One region of the Shinella sp. AETb1-6 genome, then DNA from elsewhere that is predicted to be linked to it. Evidence: riboswitches for the same ligand, from Rfam matches in the RefSeq annotation. Region 1 holds a riboswitch; the other holds the start of a gene.
The links. A riboswitch is a leader RNA that binds a small molecule or an ion and turns the genes downstream of it on or off. The one in region 1 is predicted to bind cobalamin.
Positions count from the first base shown of each region.

Region 2: it holds a riboswitch for cobalamin, as region 1 does, so the genes downstream of both, bluB (5,6-dimethylbenzimidazole synthase) here and GR158_RS00765 (CbtB domain-containing protein) in region 1, are expected to answer to the same signal.

Region 1 covers NZ_WUMM01000001.1:157,774-165,448, reverse strand. The annotation lists gene GR158_RS00770 (peptidoglycan-binding protein) at 1-566, shown strand, start outside; cobalamin riboswitch at 645-1,011, shown strand; gene GR158_RS00765 (CbtB domain-containing protein) at 1,058-1,234, shown strand; gene GR158_RS00760 (CbtA family protein) at 1,247-2,032, shown strand; gene cobU (bifunctional adenosylcobinamide kinase/adenosylcobinamide-phosphate guanylyltransferase) at 2,034-2,558, shown strand; gene cobW (cobalamin biosynthesis protein CobW) at 2,562-3,611, shown strand; gene cobN (cobaltochelatase subunit CobN) at 3,816-7,675, shown strand, end outside.
Region 2 covers NZ_WUMM01000001.1:40,663-48,337, reverse strand. The annotation lists gene GR158_RS00190 (DUF1003 domain-containing protein) at 1-504, opposite strand, end outside; gene GR158_RS00185 (LTA synthase family protein) at 560-2,488, opposite strand; gene GR158_RS00180 (NAD+ synthase) at 2,769-4,448, shown strand; cobalamin riboswitch at 4,521-4,736, shown strand; gene bluB (5,6-dimethylbenzimidazole synthase) at 4,781-5,467, shown strand; gene GR158_RS00170 (DUF2865 domain-containing protein) at 5,460-6,548, opposite strand; gene GR158_RS00165 (ABC-F family ATP-binding cassette domain-containing protein) at 6,808-7,675, shown strand, end outside.

The sequences.
Region 1 (7,675 bases):
ACAGGATCGCTGCGGCCAAGCGCGAGGAAGACACCTTCCAGAAGGCGGTGGTCGCCGGCTCGCGGCAGGCTTTCCAGGCCTATCTCGATGCCTATCCGCGCGGCCGCTATGCATCGGATGCGCGCGAACGGATGGCCGCCCTTTCGACCACCCCGACACAGAAGGTGGAAACCGAGCGCCTGGTCGAGGAGCGCCCCGTCGTCGATCCGCGTGAAGCCTATATGGAGCGCTCGACGCGCGTCCAGGCGCAGCGCTGGCTGAGCGCGCTGGGCTACAGCACCTATGGCGCCGATGGTGTCTTCGGCCCGCGCACCCGCGCGGCGATCGCCGCATGGCAGGGTGCGTCCGGCTACCGCGCCGATGGCTATCTTTCACGCCGGCAGTTCGCTGCCCTGCGCCAGGCCGCGCAATTCGCCGAGGCACGCCAGGCCAGCCGCGAGCGCCGCTACCAGCGCGAATACGATGTGCTCGAAGGCCCGGTCGACGGCTATTACGATGGCCCCTATTACGGCGATGACGGCTACTACCGCCGGCGCGGCGGCGTGGTGATCATCCCCGGCTATTGAGTTTGCGACGGCCGGCCGGCGTTTTCGGCACAGGCCATGCCGCTGGCTGTCGATTGACTTGTGGCGGCCGGCGGCATAATCATCCGACTATTGGATGGTTCTCTGGTCCGGAAACGGACCGGTGAGTAAATGGGAATGTGACGCGGCGGACCCAATCAGGGCGCTGCAATCACGGCCGACCCCGCGACTGTAGAGCAGCGAGGGACGCCCATCCGGAGGGAGGAATTTCGCGGGCGGGAGGGCAATGGTGTCCTTGAAGCGCGAAACGCCCACCGACCGGAAAAGCCACTGGGTGGCATCACGATAGCCGGGGCTGGACGCCTCTTTTTCTACGAATCGTCCGCCTGCGTGATGTGAAGAGACCTGGGAAGGTGAGGGTGGCCCGAAGGCGCTGATGCGCCGGACGCTGCGAGCCAGGAGACCTGCCAGCCAATGAGGGCATATCGCCCGACCTGGGGAGGGGCTTCCCCGGTGCCTGCACGGAGGTTGTCATGGCTGTTTCCAATACGTCTTCTATCACGCTTTCCGCGAGCGATCGCCTTGTCGCCGGCGTTCTCGCGCTGCTGCTCGGCGGGTTCCTCGTCTTCGGCGCCGGCCTTGCCAATTCGGCCGTGCTGCACGACACCGCGCACGATACGCGTCACTCCTACGGCTTTCCCTGCCACTAAGGAGTTTCTGACATGATCGTTCGTTATCTCCTGGCCGCCCTGGTGGCCGGGCTCTTCTCTGGCGTCCTGATGACGGCCGCCCAGGAGGCCCGCGTCGTGCCGCTCATCCTTCACGCCGAAGAATTCGAAGGCGATGAGGCGGCCCCCGCCACCGAAGGCACCACGCCGTCCACCGATGGCGCCGCCGCAACGCATGAGCATTCATCCTTGGGCGCCGTCGTCCTCGACGTCGCAGCTTACCTGTCGCCTGTCTCCGTCGCCTACGCCCACGATGCCGAAGGTCATGAAGACGGTGGCATCATGTTCGGCATGAGCCGGTTCTCCGGCACGCTGCTGGCCAACCTTGTGACGGGAGCAGGCTTCGCGCTGCTGCTTGCCGGTTTCAGCCTTGTCTCCGGCCATCCGATCACGGTCGCCAACGGGGCGCTGTGGGGTGCTGCGGGCTGGCTTGCCGTGCATATGCTGCCGGCCATCGGCCTGCCGCCGGAACTGCCGGGCTTCCCGGCCGCGGACCTGACGCAGCGTCAGATCTGGTGGGTTGCAGCGGTCGTGCTGTCGGCGGCGGGGCTCTACCTGCTGTTCCTCAAGCCGGGCATCGTGGCCAAGATCGCCGGGGTGGTGCTGATTGCCGCGCCGCAGGTCTATGGCGCGCCGCAGCCGTCGGACATTTCCAGCGCGGTTCCGGCCGTTCTCGGTGCGGAGTTCGCCGTCGCGGCCCTTGCCACGACGCTGTTCTTCTGGATCGTGCTCGGCCTTTCGCTGGGCTTTGCCAACGAAAAGATCGCCAAGGCTGCCTGATATGACGCTGACATCGCCCGGAGCCGTCCTGGTTCTGGGCGGTGCGCGTTCCGGAAAATCCGCTTTTGCCGAAAGGCTGGTCGCCGAGACCGGCCTTTCGCGTCATTATATCGCCACCGGCCGCGCCTGGGATGACGAGATGCGTGAACGCATCGCCAGGCACCGGGAAGACCGCGGCGACGGCTGGCAAACGCATGAGGAACCGCTTGCGCTCGCGGCCCGGATAACCGATGTCGCGCGTGCGGACCGTGCGGTCCTCGTGGATTGCCTGACCCTCTGGCTCACCAATCTGATGCTGGAGGAACGCGACATCGCGCAGGAATTCGCCGGCCTCCTGTCGGCCATCGCACAGGCGCCGGGCCGTCTTGTCTTCGTTTCGAACGAGGTCGGCCTGGGCATCGTGCCTGAAAACCGCATGGCGCGCGACTTTCGCGACCATGCCGGGCGGCTCCACCAGCAGGTGGCGGCGCTCGTACCGGAAGTGTATTTCGTTGCGGCAGGACTGCCGCTGAAAATGAAGGGTTGAGCCATGCTGCAACAGAAGATCCCCGCCACCGTCATCACCGGCTTCCTCGGGGCCGGCAAGACGACGATGATCCGCAACCTCCTGCAGAATGCCGGCGGCAAGCGCATCGCGCTCATCATCAACGAGTTCGGCGATCTCGGCGTCGACGGGGACGTGCTGAAGGGCTGCGGCGCGGAAGCCTGCACCGAGGACGATATCATCGAGCTCACCAACGGCTGCATCTGCTGCACCGTGGCCGACGACTTCATCCCCACCATGTCGAAGCTGCTGGAGCGGGAGAACCGCCCGGACCATATCGTCATCGAGACCTCCGGCCTTGCCCTGCCGCAGCCGCTCGTCGCCGCCTTCAACTGGCCGGAAATCAAGACGCAGGTGACGGTCGACGGTGTCATCACCGTGGTCGACAGCGCCGCCGTCGCGGCCGGCCGTTTCGCCGACGACCATGACAGGGTCGACGCGCTGCGCGTCGAGGACGACAATCTCGACCACGAAAGCCCGCTGGAAGAGCTCTTCGAGGACCAGCTGACCGCTGCCGACCTCATCGTGCTCAACAAGACCGATCTGCTCGACGCCGCCGGTATCCAGACCGTGCGCGACGAAGTCGCCTCGCGCACCGCCCGCAAGCCTTCGATGATCGAGGCGAAGAACGGGGACGTGGCCGCCGCCGTGCTGCTCGGCCTCGGCGTCGGCACGGAAGACGACATCGCCAACCGCAAGTCGCACCATGAACTGGAACACGAGAACGGCGAGGAACACGACCACGACGAATTCGACAGCTTCGTCGTCGAACTGCCGGCGCTTGCCGATCCGTCGGCCTTCATCGAGCGCCTCAAGGGCGTGATCGCCGAGCACGACGTGCTGCGCGTCAAGGGATTTGCCGATGTGCCCGGCAAGCCGCTGCGCCTGCTCATCCAGGCGGTGGGCAGCCGCATCGACAGCTATTTCGAGCGCGCCTGGGCGCCGGGCGAAACCCGCGGCACCCGCCTCGTCGTCATCGGCCTGCACGACATGGATGAGGCCGCCGTGCGCGCCGCCATCGCCGCGGCGGTGTGATATCGGGATGAGCATGCGGCGGCACCCCCCTCTGGCCTGCCGGCCATCTCCCCCACAAGGGGGGAGATCGGATGAGGCGACGGCTTGCCCCGCTGTCTTGCCTGGACGCCGCCGCTCAATCTCCCCCCGAGTGGGGGAGATGTCACGAAGTGACAGAGGCGGGTATGCCTCCTTGGCGGTCCTCTCGCAGCAGGGAGGCGCTGCATGCATCTCCTGCTAGCCCAGAAGGGCACCATCGCCGACGGAAAGGAGGCGATCGACCTTGGTCAGACGCCGGGCGATATCCTCTTCCTCTCCGCTGCCGATACGGAACTGGCCTCCATCGCCGCCGCCCACCGTGCGCGGGGCGGTGAGACGCGCCTTCGTCTGGCGAGCCTCGCGACGCTGTCGCATCCGATGTCGGTCGATACCTATATCGAGCGCACGGCCCGGCACGCCCGGCTCATCGTCATCCGCGCGCTCGGCGGCGCGAGCTATTTCCGCTACGTGCTGGAAGCCCTGCTGGCGACGGCTGTCGCCAACGATGTCAAGCTCGTCGCGCTGCCCGGCGACGATCGTCCCGATGAGGGCCTGATCCCCTTCAACCGCATCGAGGATGCCGACCGACGGAACCTCTGGGCCTATCTCAACGAGGGTGGGGCGGAAAATGCCGACCGTTTCCTCGCCTATGCCGATGCGGTGGTGTTTGGCGGCGAGAAACCGGCACCGGCGACGCCGCTCGAAAAGGCCGGCATCTGGTGGCCGGGGCGCGGCGTGGTGGATGTGGAAGCGTGGCAAAAAGAGTCTGCGGGGACTCCCGTCTCCTTCTCCCCCACGGGGAGAAGGTGGCCCGAAGGGCCGGATGAGGGGGCTTGTACCCCGGCGACGGTCGGTGCCGCCCCCTCATCCCGCTGCCGCGACCTTCTCCCCGCCGGGGAGAAGGGGAAGGGGGAGAGCCCTCGGCTTATTGGCGAACCCGAAGGCGAATTCCCCGGCAGGCCGGAGGGGGGTATCGGCGGAGCAGGCCGTCCGACCGTCGCCATCGCCTTCTACCGCGCCTATGTCCAGAGCGGCGAAACTCGCCCGGTCGAAATGATGATCGAGGCGCTGGCGGCGGAGGGCATCCGCGCCCTGCCGCTCTTCGTCTCCAGCCTCAAGGAGCCGGTTTCCATCGAAACCGTCCGCGCCGCCTTTGCGGAGGTCCGGCCGGAGGCCGTGCTGAATGCCACGAGCTTTGCCGTTTCCGCGCCCGGCGCCGGCCGCAAGCCGACGGTGCTCGACGAAACCGGTGCGCCGGTGTTGCAGGTCGTCTTCTCCGGCTCGTCGCGCGAGGCGTGGCAAGCGTCGGGGCAGGGGCTCACGGCGCGCGATCTCGGCATGAACGTCTCGCTGCCGGAAGTCGATGGCCGGGTTCTGTCCCGCGCCGTCTCCTTCAAGGCGGCCGCGCGGTACGACGAGCGCGTCGAGACCAACATCGTCAGCCTCGATCCGGTCGAGGACCGCATCCGCTTCGTTGCGAAGCTCGCCGCAGGGTGGGCGCGGCTTCGGCGCACCGCGCCGGCCGAACGCCGGGTCGCCCTCGTCATGGCGAACTATCCCAACCGCGATGGCCGCCTCGGCAACGGCGTCGGCCTCGATACGCCCGCCGGCACGATGGAAGTGCTGCGCGCCATGGCGGCGGAAGGTTATGCGGTGGCGGACCTGCCGGAGGATGGCGATGCGCTGATCGCCCATCTCATGGCGGGCCCCACCAATGCGGCGAACGACGGCCGTGAAATCCGCGAAACCCTTTCGCTCACTCATTACAAGGTCTTCTTCGCTTCGCTTCCGACATCGATTCAACAGGAGATGACCGGCCGCTGGGGCGCGCCGGAAGACGATCCCTTCGTGACCGGCGAGGTCTTTGCCCTGCCGCTCGCCCGTTTCGGCGAGACGCTGGTCGGCATCCAGCCGGCGCGCGGCTACAATATCGATCCCAAGGACACCTACCATTCGCCGGATCTCGTGCCGCCGCATGGTTATCTCGCCTTCTACGCCTTCCTGCGCCTGCATTACGGCGCGCATGCCATCGTGCATATGGGCAAGCACGGCAATCTCGAATGGCTGCCGGGCAAGGCGCTGGCGCTGTCGGAAGCCTGTTACCCCGAGGCCGTGCTCGGCCCGGTGCCGCATCTCTATCCCTTCATCGTCAACGATCCCGGGGAAGGCACGCAGGCCAAGCGCCGCTCCGCCGCCGTCATCATCGATCACCTGACGCCGCCTTTGACCCGCGCCGAAACCTACGGCCCGCTGAAGGACCTCGAAGCCCTCGTCGATGAATATTACGAGGCCTCGGGCGGTGATCCGCGGCGCATCAGGCTGCTGACGAAGCAGATCCTCGATCTGGTGCGCGATATCGGCCTGGACAGCGACGCCGGCATCGCCAAGTCGGACGGCGAGGAGGCCGCGCTGCAAAAGCTCGACGCCTATCTCTGCGACCTCAAGGAAATGCAGATCCGCGATGGCCTGCATGTCTTCGGCGTCTCGCCCGAAGGGCGCCTGCTGACCGACCTGACCGTTGCGCTGGCCCGGGTGCCGCGCGGCCTGGGCGAGGGCGGCGAGGCGAGCTTGCAGCGTGCCATCGCAGCCGACGCCCTGGGCGAGACGGATTTCGACCCGCTCGACTGCATCCCTTCCGATCCCTGGACCGGCCCGCGGCCGCAGATCCTTGCCGGGCAATCCGAAGCCGCCTGGCGCAGCAAGGGCGATACGGTGGAGCGCATCGAACTGCTTGCGGCAAGGCTGGTGGATGGCACATTGGGCTGCCCGGCCGGCTGGCTCGCCACGCGCGCCGTGCTCGACGTCATCGAGACATCCATCCGGCCTGCCATTGCCGCCTGCGGCCCGGCGGAAATCACGGCGTTGATGCGCGGCCTCGACGGGCGGTTCGTCGAGCCCGGCCCCTCTGGCGCGCCGACGCGCGGGCGACCGGATGTTCTGCCGACCGGGCGCAACTTCTATTCCGTCGACAGCCGTGCGGTGCCGACGCCGGCGGCCTGGGAGCTTGGCCGCAAGTCCGCCGAACTCCTCGTCACCCGCTATGCGCAGGATCACGGCGAATGGCCGACCTCCTTCGGCATCACCGCCTGGGGAACCTCCAACATGCGTACCGGCGGCGACGATATCGCACAGGCCATGGCGTTGATCGGCGTGAAGCCGACCTGGGATATGGCATCGCGCCGCGTCACCGGCTTCGAGATCATTCCACCGGCGACGCTGCGTCATCCGCGCGTCGACGTGACCTTGCGCATCTCCGGCTTCTTCCGCGATGCCTTCCCCGAACAGATCGCGCTTTTCGATCGCGCCGTGCGGGCGGTGGGTGCCCTCGACGAGGATGATGCGGACAACCCCATTGCCGCCCGTATGCGGGCGGAAGCCGCGGCGCTTGCGGCCCGGGGCGCCTCCGAAGCGGAGGCCGCCAGACAGGCGGGCTTCCGCATCTTCGGTGCGAAATCGGGCGGTTATGGCGCCGGCCTGCAAACCATGATGGACGAAGGCCTGTGGACGAACCGGGGCGACCTTGCCGACGCCTGGCTCGACTGGGGCGCACACGCCTATGACGGCGAGGGCGACGGCGTGCCGATGCGCGAACGGCTGGAGGCGCGCATGAAGAGCCTTCAGGCCGTCATCCAGAACCAGGACAGCCGTGAGCACGATCTGCTCGACAGCGACGAGTACTACCAGTTCGAGGGCGGCATGGCGGCAGCGGCGGAGCACCTGTCCGGCCGCCAGCCCGTCATGTACCACAACGACCTGTCGCACCCGGAAAAGCCCGTCGTGCGCACGCTGGAAGACGAGATCGGCCGCGTCGTGCGCGCCCGCGTGGTCAATCCGAAATGGATCGACGGCGTGATGCGCCACGGTTACAAGGGAGCCTTCGAGATCGCCGCGACGGTCGATTTCATGTTCGCCTTCGCCGCCACGACAGGGGCGGTCAAGGACCATCACTTCGAGGCCGCCTACCGGGCTTATCTGCTGGATGAACGCGTGCGCGATTTCCTGATGGAGAAGAACCCGGCCGCACTCGTCGAAATGGCGGCACGCTT
Region 2 (7,675 bases), 120 kb from region 1:
CAGGCGCAGCACTTCCATCTTCAAGGCGGCGATCTCGTTGAGGAAGTGCGTGTCGATCTTGTGATGAAGCGCCATCAGTTCGATTTCCGCCTTCAGGTTGACCTCATAGTCCTTCGACGCCGCGAAACGGTCGCGCATGGCCTGGCGGTTCTGCGACATCATGATGATCGGCGCCTGCAAGGCGGCCAGCATGGACAGGACGAGATTGAGGAAAATGAAGGGGTAGGGGTCGAAGGCCTCGCGGCTGAGGATGATGGTGTTGAGGACCGTCCAGACGAGGAGGAAGACGAGGAAGCCGATGATGAAGGTCCAGGACCCGCCGACGCGGGCGATGGTATCGGCGACGCGCTCGCCGAGCGATTGTTTGGACTCGTAGGCCGCGTTGGTATCCTCGGCGAGGATGCGCCCGGCGCGCGAATTCATAAGGACCTGGCGTTCGGTCTCGTCCAGCTCCTCGGCGGGCTTGCCGAAGAGGACCTGCGCGGCATCGTCTAGCGTTTTCATGGGGCGGCTCCGGGAAAGCGAATCGAAGCCTAACCTAGCGCTTTTCCGGCGAAAATCAGTAGCCCGCGCTCATCAGTTCCGCATGGGAATCGAAGAAGCGTTCCAGACCGTATTGCTTGCCGAACATGATGTCGTGCTGCAGGAAGCGGAAATCGCGCACCAGCGGGTCGATCGTCTTCTTGCGCGACCAGTCCGTCGTCGCCTTGCCCTTCGCATCGATCAGCATGTAGCGGTCGATGACGCGCAGCTTGTCGTGCACGGCGCCGAGGAAGCCCGTGTAGTAGGGGTGCTCGAAGCCTGCTTCCTTGAGGATGTAGTAGGAGAGGAACGCCGGGCTGATCGTGCCGATATCCTTCTCGGCGCCGGTCTTGTTGGACCAGACGACGAGCGGGGTCTCGTGTTCCTTCTTCATCTGTTCGGGCGTACCTTTACGCGAGGCGGTGACGCCCTTCATGTAGCCGGAATTCTGGTAGACGGTGTTGAGCGGTGGAAGATGATCGCCGAAGACGACGATGATCGTTTCGCGGTCGCGTTCCTTTGCCCAGTCCATCAACATCTTGAGGCTGTCGTCGGCTTCCTTCACACCCTGGGCATAGCTTGCCAGCATGCGCTCGCTGCGCGGATCGAGCGTGCCCTCGACACCGATATCGGTCTTCGCGTAACGGCCGTCATCATAGGGGCCATGGCCCTGGAGCGTGACGGTAAAAAAGAAGAACGGGTCTTCCTGCATATCGGCCTGACGGATGATTTCCTTCGTCAGCGCCTCGTCGGATGTGAAGTTGCCACGCTTGGCCAAAGGCGGCATCTTGTCGGCATCCTTGAAGGTCTCGAAACCGAAGGCCTTGTAGACGCTGGAGCGGTTCCAGAACCAGCCCGAGAACGGATGGATGGCGCGCGCCGTATACCCTTCGGCTCGGAAGAAGGTGGCGAGCGACGGGATCGGCTTGCGGATATACTGCTGGTAGGGAATGCTGCCCGTGGGCAGGAAGGCGTTGGAGAAGCCCGTCAGCGCCTCGAATTCGACATTGGCGGTGAGGCCGCCGAATTCCGGCGAGAAGACGTTGCCGCCCTCGTTTTCGCGGATGACCGGCATCGGGTCGGCGGAAAGCTTCACGGTTTCCAGCCGTGTCGGATCCCAGAGCGACTCGCTCATGACGACGATGACGTCGGGCTTCGTGCGATGGGAGGTGCCGGCAGGCAGAGGTTTGGATGGAATCTTGTCGATGGCATCGACCATGTAGCCCGCGGGGGCCTGCACATTGGCCATGGGCAGGTTGATGGCAAAGGCCATCATGAAGCCGTTGTGGCGATAGTTCTCCGCCTGATCCCACATGATGGGGAAGACTTTCAGGCGGTCACGCATCCAGGAGAACTCGTTGTAATCCATGATGGAGGCGAAGCCGGCCAGCAGCGGCACCGCAAGCGCCAGGCGCGCCAGGCGTTCCTTGCGGGTCAGCGGACGGAAGCGGCGCCAGGCGAAGATCCACAGGGCGATGAGGCCGGCCATGCCTACCGCGACGGCAAGCGCAAGGGCAGCCGCCGTCCACGGACGGTCCTGCACCAGCACGGGCATCAGTTCGAGGATCTGGCGCCCGAACAGCAGGTCGGTCGGGTAGAGAGGATCTGTAAGGAAGACCTGTTTCTGCTGCGAAATCACGCCCATCAGGATAACGAGCGGCGAGACCAGCAGCACGGCCTTGTGCTGCCGCCCGATCAGCGCATCCAGTGCGAGATAGAGCAGGAAGAACACGCCCGTCGTCGTCCAGCCGGGCTGCTGGAGATTGGTGAGGTAGGCATAGGTCTGCTGGACGGAACCGCGCGTGATGAGCTCGATGGCGACGACGGTTGCGAGCGCCAGGATGCCCGACACGGTGAGCGACCGAAAAACCGCCAGCGTCTTGGCATGGCGCGTGAGAAAGCCTATCCTGTCGGTGCGTTTCTCCGTGGCTTCGACTGCCACCGCTGCGGTCGTTAACAGGGCCAAGGCCTTCTCCGATTTCACAAAACTTTCGTCTCTCTGTCATATGGATGTCATCTTGAACAGGAGATGAACGCTTCCTTTAACGTTGCCCATACGCTTTGGTTCAGTCTGTTGCCGCGCAGCAATGGTGGAGCGCCGCATGCGGGCGAACCGGGTTTGCATCCCGTTGTTTTCAATCGGTGCGGCTGTTCATTCCAAAAGTGCGCGGTATGTTCTAAAGAGCTTGCGACCGTCCGAGCGTGCGGCTGCACGATCGGACACAAGAGGAGACGGGTCCGCAGAGATGACTTCCGAGACTGAAAAGACGACGCTGCGCATTGCTGTCGCGCAATTGAACCCGACGGTTGGCGATGTGGCCGGAAATCTGGCCAAGGCGCGCGCCGCGCGTGCGGACGCCGCAACGCAGGGCGCCGACCTGCTTTTGCTGACGGAACTCTTCATCTCCGGCTATCCGCCGGAGGATCTCGTGCTGAAGCCGGCCTTTCTGAAGGCCTGCCACCGCGCCGTCGAGGATCTCGCCGCCGACACGGCGGATGGCGGCCCGGGCGTCATCATCGGTTTTCCGCGGCAGGACGAGACCGGCCGCTACAATGCCATCGCCGTTCTGGATGCGGGCAAGGTCATCGCCGTGCGCGACAAGGTGGACCTGCCGAACTATGGTGAATTCGACGAGAAGCGCGTCTTCGACCAGGGCGCGATGCCGGGACCGGTGAACTTCCGCGGCGTGCGCCTCGGCATTCCGATCTGCGAGGACATCTGGGGCGAACTCGGCGTGTGCGAGACGCTGGCGGAAAGCGGCGCGGAAATCCTGCTGTCGCCGAACGGCTCGCCCTATTATCGCGGCAAGGTCGATATCCGCCACCAGGTCGTGCTGAAGCAGGTCATCGAGACCGGACTGCCGCTCCTCTATGCCAACCAGCTTGGCGGGCAGGATGAGCTTGTCTTCGACGGCGCGAGCTTCGCCTTCAACGCCGACAAGACACTGGCCTTCCAGATGAGCCAGTTCGAGGAGACCATCGCGCTCACGACGTGGAAGCGGCACGGCGACGGCTGGGCCTGCGACGGCGGCCCGGTGTCGCACATTCCCGAGCGCGAGGAAGCGGATTACCGCGCCTGCCTGCTCGGCTTCCGCGACTACGTCAACAAGAACGGCTTCAAGAATGTCGTGCTCGGCCTGTCCGGCGGCATCGATTCCGCGATCTGCGCAGCCATCGCCGTCGATGCGCTGGGCGAGGAGCGCGTGCGCTGCGTGATGCTGCCATACCGCTACACGTCGGAGGATTCGCTCAAGGACGCCGCCGATTGCGCGAAGGCGCTGGGCTGCCGTTACGACATTGTGCCGATCGAGGCGCCCGTGACCGGCTTCCTTTCGGCACTGTCGGAGACCTTCGAGGGCACGGAAGAAGGCATCACCGAGGAAAACCTGCAAAGCCGCACGCGCGGCACGATCCTGATGGCGATTTCGAACAAGTTCGGCTCGATGGTGGTCACGACGGGCAACAAGTCGGAAATGTCGGTTGGTTATGCCACGCTCTACGGCGACATGAACGGCGGGTTCAACCCGATCAAGGACCTCTACAAGATGCAGGTCTACGCATTGTCGCGCTGGCGCAACCAGCATGTGCCGCCGGGCGCGCTGGGCCCGACCGGCGAGGTGATCCCGCACAACATCATCGACAAGGCGCCGTCCGCAGAGTTGCGGCCGAACCAGACCGACCAGGATTCCCTGCCACCCTATCCGGTGCTCGACGACATCCTCGAATGCCTCGTCGAGCTGGAGATGAGCACGGAGGAGATCGTGGCGCGCGGCCACGACGCGGCGACCGTCCACCGGATCGAACACCTGCTCTATATCGCCGAATACAAGCGCCGCCAGTCGGCGCCCGGCGTGAAGATCACCCGCAAGAACTTCGGCCGCGACCGTCGCTACCCCATCACCAACCGCTTCCGCGACCGGGGGTAGCGAGACGGGCGACTGCCCGCTTGCGACTTTCGGCAGATTTCGTGTTGCGGGCTTGATCGTTCGGCCGTGCCGTGCACAATCCGGCCGTCAGGTGCCCGCTTGCGGGAGAATCGGGAAACCGGTGCGGGGAAACCCAGGTCCGGTACGTGCCCAACGCTGTGACGGGGATGGCTTGTCCATAAAACCTTGAATCGATTCAGGGTTTTGCCACTGGTTGTTCAACCGGGAAGGCAGGGCGAGGCCGTGTGAACCGAAGTCAGAAGACCGGCCTGGCGAGATAGACCGAACCGCGCGGACGGCGGCAGGTTTTGCGCATTGTTGGGGAGATGACGATGCGAACCGAACCGTGGGACCCTCTGGTCCGGGCGGATGCCTTTCCATGTGAGGAGAGGCAGGCCGTCTACCGCGCCATCGAAACACGCCGCGACGTGCGCGACCAGTTCCTGCCCGATCCCTTGCCGGACGATCTGGTCCGCAGGCTGTTGCAGGCGGCGCACAATGCGCCGTCGGTCGGCTTCATGCAGCCGTGGAACTTCCTTCTCGTGCGTAACCTGCCCACCCGGCAGGCGGTGCATGCGGCCTTCCTGAAAGCCAATGCCGAGGCGCAGGCGATGTTTTCCGGCGAACGGCAGGCACGCTATCGCGCGCTGAAGCTCGAAGGCATCCTGAAGGCACCGCTGTCCATCTGCGTGACCTGCGATCCGACACGGGCAGGGTCCGTCGTGCTGGGGCGAACGCACAATCCGCGCATGGATGTCTATTCCACCGTCTGTGCCGTGCAGAACCTCTGGCTTGCGGCGCGGGCGGAAGGGGTGGGCGTCGGCTGGGTCAGCATCTTTCACGATAGCGATATCCGCGCGATCCTCGGCATTCCTGACCATATCGAGATCGTCGCCTGGCTGTGCGTCGGTTTCGTCGATCAGCTCTATGGTGAACCGGAGCTGGCCGTGAAGGGCTGGCGGCAGCGCCTGCCGCTGGAGGAACTGGTCTTCGAGGAGCGCTGGCCGGACGTCAGTTGACGTCGGCACCGGCCGGGCGGCCGAGGTCGATCGCGGATTCGTTTTCCGGCAGGAAGGCCGGGCCGACCGTGCGCACCTTTTGCTTGGACGGGTCGTAATCGCGCTCGGCAGCCTTGACCGGAACCTTCGCCTCTTCCTTGCGGGGCAGGGTGTGGATCGTGCTTACGGAGCCGGCCCCGCCATCGGGCGCCGTTTCCGTCGTCGTCTCCCCGCCGGCCGCCTTTTCGCGCTTGATCATTTCCTGATAGTAGGCCGAAAGGTTGCAGCCGCAGGCGCCGGGCTTGGAGAGATCGCGCGTGCGGTAGGCGAAGGCGTTCTGCAATTCGACATAGGCGCGGCCGGTGACCGTGGACGTCATTTGCTCGGTTTCCTGCCCGCGGCCCATCGCCTGGTAGAACAGTTCCGTCTCGGTCTGCGGGCACATCATGGCGCAGACCTGCTGGTCGCGGCGGAAATCCATCGGCGACGCGTTGGAGGAGATCGGGAAGAAGCCACCGTCGCAGGTGCGCACGCAGACGGTGCGCAGGCTCCCGTGCCCGGCATTGCCGCCCAGCGAGCGCAATTGCAGCCGGTCGCTGCCTTCGGGCGTCGTTCCCAGCGGCAGGGTGCGCGTGTCGTCGAGCGAGCGCAGGCGCTCGGTCGCGGCAACCGGCGTCACCTTCGCGTCGTTGCAGCCCTCGGCCTCGAGCCTGGAGAGCAACTGGTTGCGCCTGGCTTTCGACGTGCCGCCACCCGACAGGTCACGCCGTTTGCTGTCGAGGATCTGGAGGTTCTGCTCCATCTTGACGATCACGGTGGCGAGCGTGGCGCAGGCATCGGCATTCGCGCCGCCGATCACGATGATGCTGCCGCTGGAGCAGCGCAGGCGGCGCTGGTCGCTCCTGGCCTGCCGCAGCTGGATGTTCTGGCGGGCGATGGCGGAAGCGTATTTGCGGGCGTTCGCGGTATCCACCACGACCTTGGGGAGGCCTGCGAGTTCCGCTTTCAGGCGCTGGCACACGTCGGCCAACGCCGTGCCGCCGGAGAAAAGAAGCGACAGGCCGGTTGCGACGGCAAACAGGAAGCGACTGCGTCCCTTCACGGTATCGATCCCTATCGATCTTCGAGCATGTCGAAACGGCCGGCGAAAACCGGTCTTCGTCAGCTTATCATAGGGCGCACCGGGACAAGTGCAACGCCGACAGGCATTCGTGATTAACGGCCTCGATATCCGCCTGCCTTGCATCCGCCTTGGTCAGCCCCTAGATTGCGGCCATCGTCAATGCCGACCGGATGGTGCTTCATGGATTTCAACCCGACCACAAATCGACTTCGTTTTGTCATCGGGGATATCCGCATCCATGCCGCATTCCATCGCGCTTTCCAAAATCTCGTGGTCCACGCCTGACGGGCACACACTTCTTTCCGATCTCGACCTGACCTTCGGCGCCGCGCGCACCGGCCTTGTCGGCCGCAATGGCGTCGGCAAGACGACGCTGCTCAGGCTCGTCACGGGCGACTTCGTCCCGCAATCGGGGACCATCACCGTCGACGGCACGCTTGGCGTGCTGCGCCAGACCGTGCAGGTCACCGCTGGCGAGACCGTCGCCGATCTTTTCGGCATTGCCGATATGCTCGACCTCATCGCCCGCGCGGAGCGCGGCGAGGCGGACGCCGACGCGCTTGCCGATGCCGACTGGACCGTGGAGGTGCGGTTTTCAGCCGCGCTCGCGCGTCTCGGGCTTCAGGCGGGCCCGGACACCCTGCTTTCGGCCTTGTCGGGCGGGCAACGTACCCGGGCGGCGCTTGCGGCCCTGGTGTTCCAGGAGCCGGACTTCCTGCTGCTCGACGAGCCGACGAACAATCTCGACCGTGAGGGCCGGCAGGCGGTGCTCGACCTGCTTGCGGGCTGGCGGGCCGGCTCGGTGGTCGTCAGCCATGACCGCGAATTGCTGGAGACGATGGACGTCATCGTCGAACTGACATCGCTCGGCGCCAGCAGCTATGGTGGAAACTGGAGCGCCTATCGGCAGCGCAAGGCGCTCGAACTGGCCGCAGCCCATCGCGATCTCGCCGATGCGGAAAAGCATGCGGGCGAGGTGGCGCGTACCATGCAAGCCATCGCCGAACGGCAGGCTCGCAGGGACAGTGCCGGCCGCCGCAAGCGGGCGCGGGGCGATATCCCCCGCATCGTTCTCGGTGCCATGAAGGAGCGCAGCGAGCTGACGG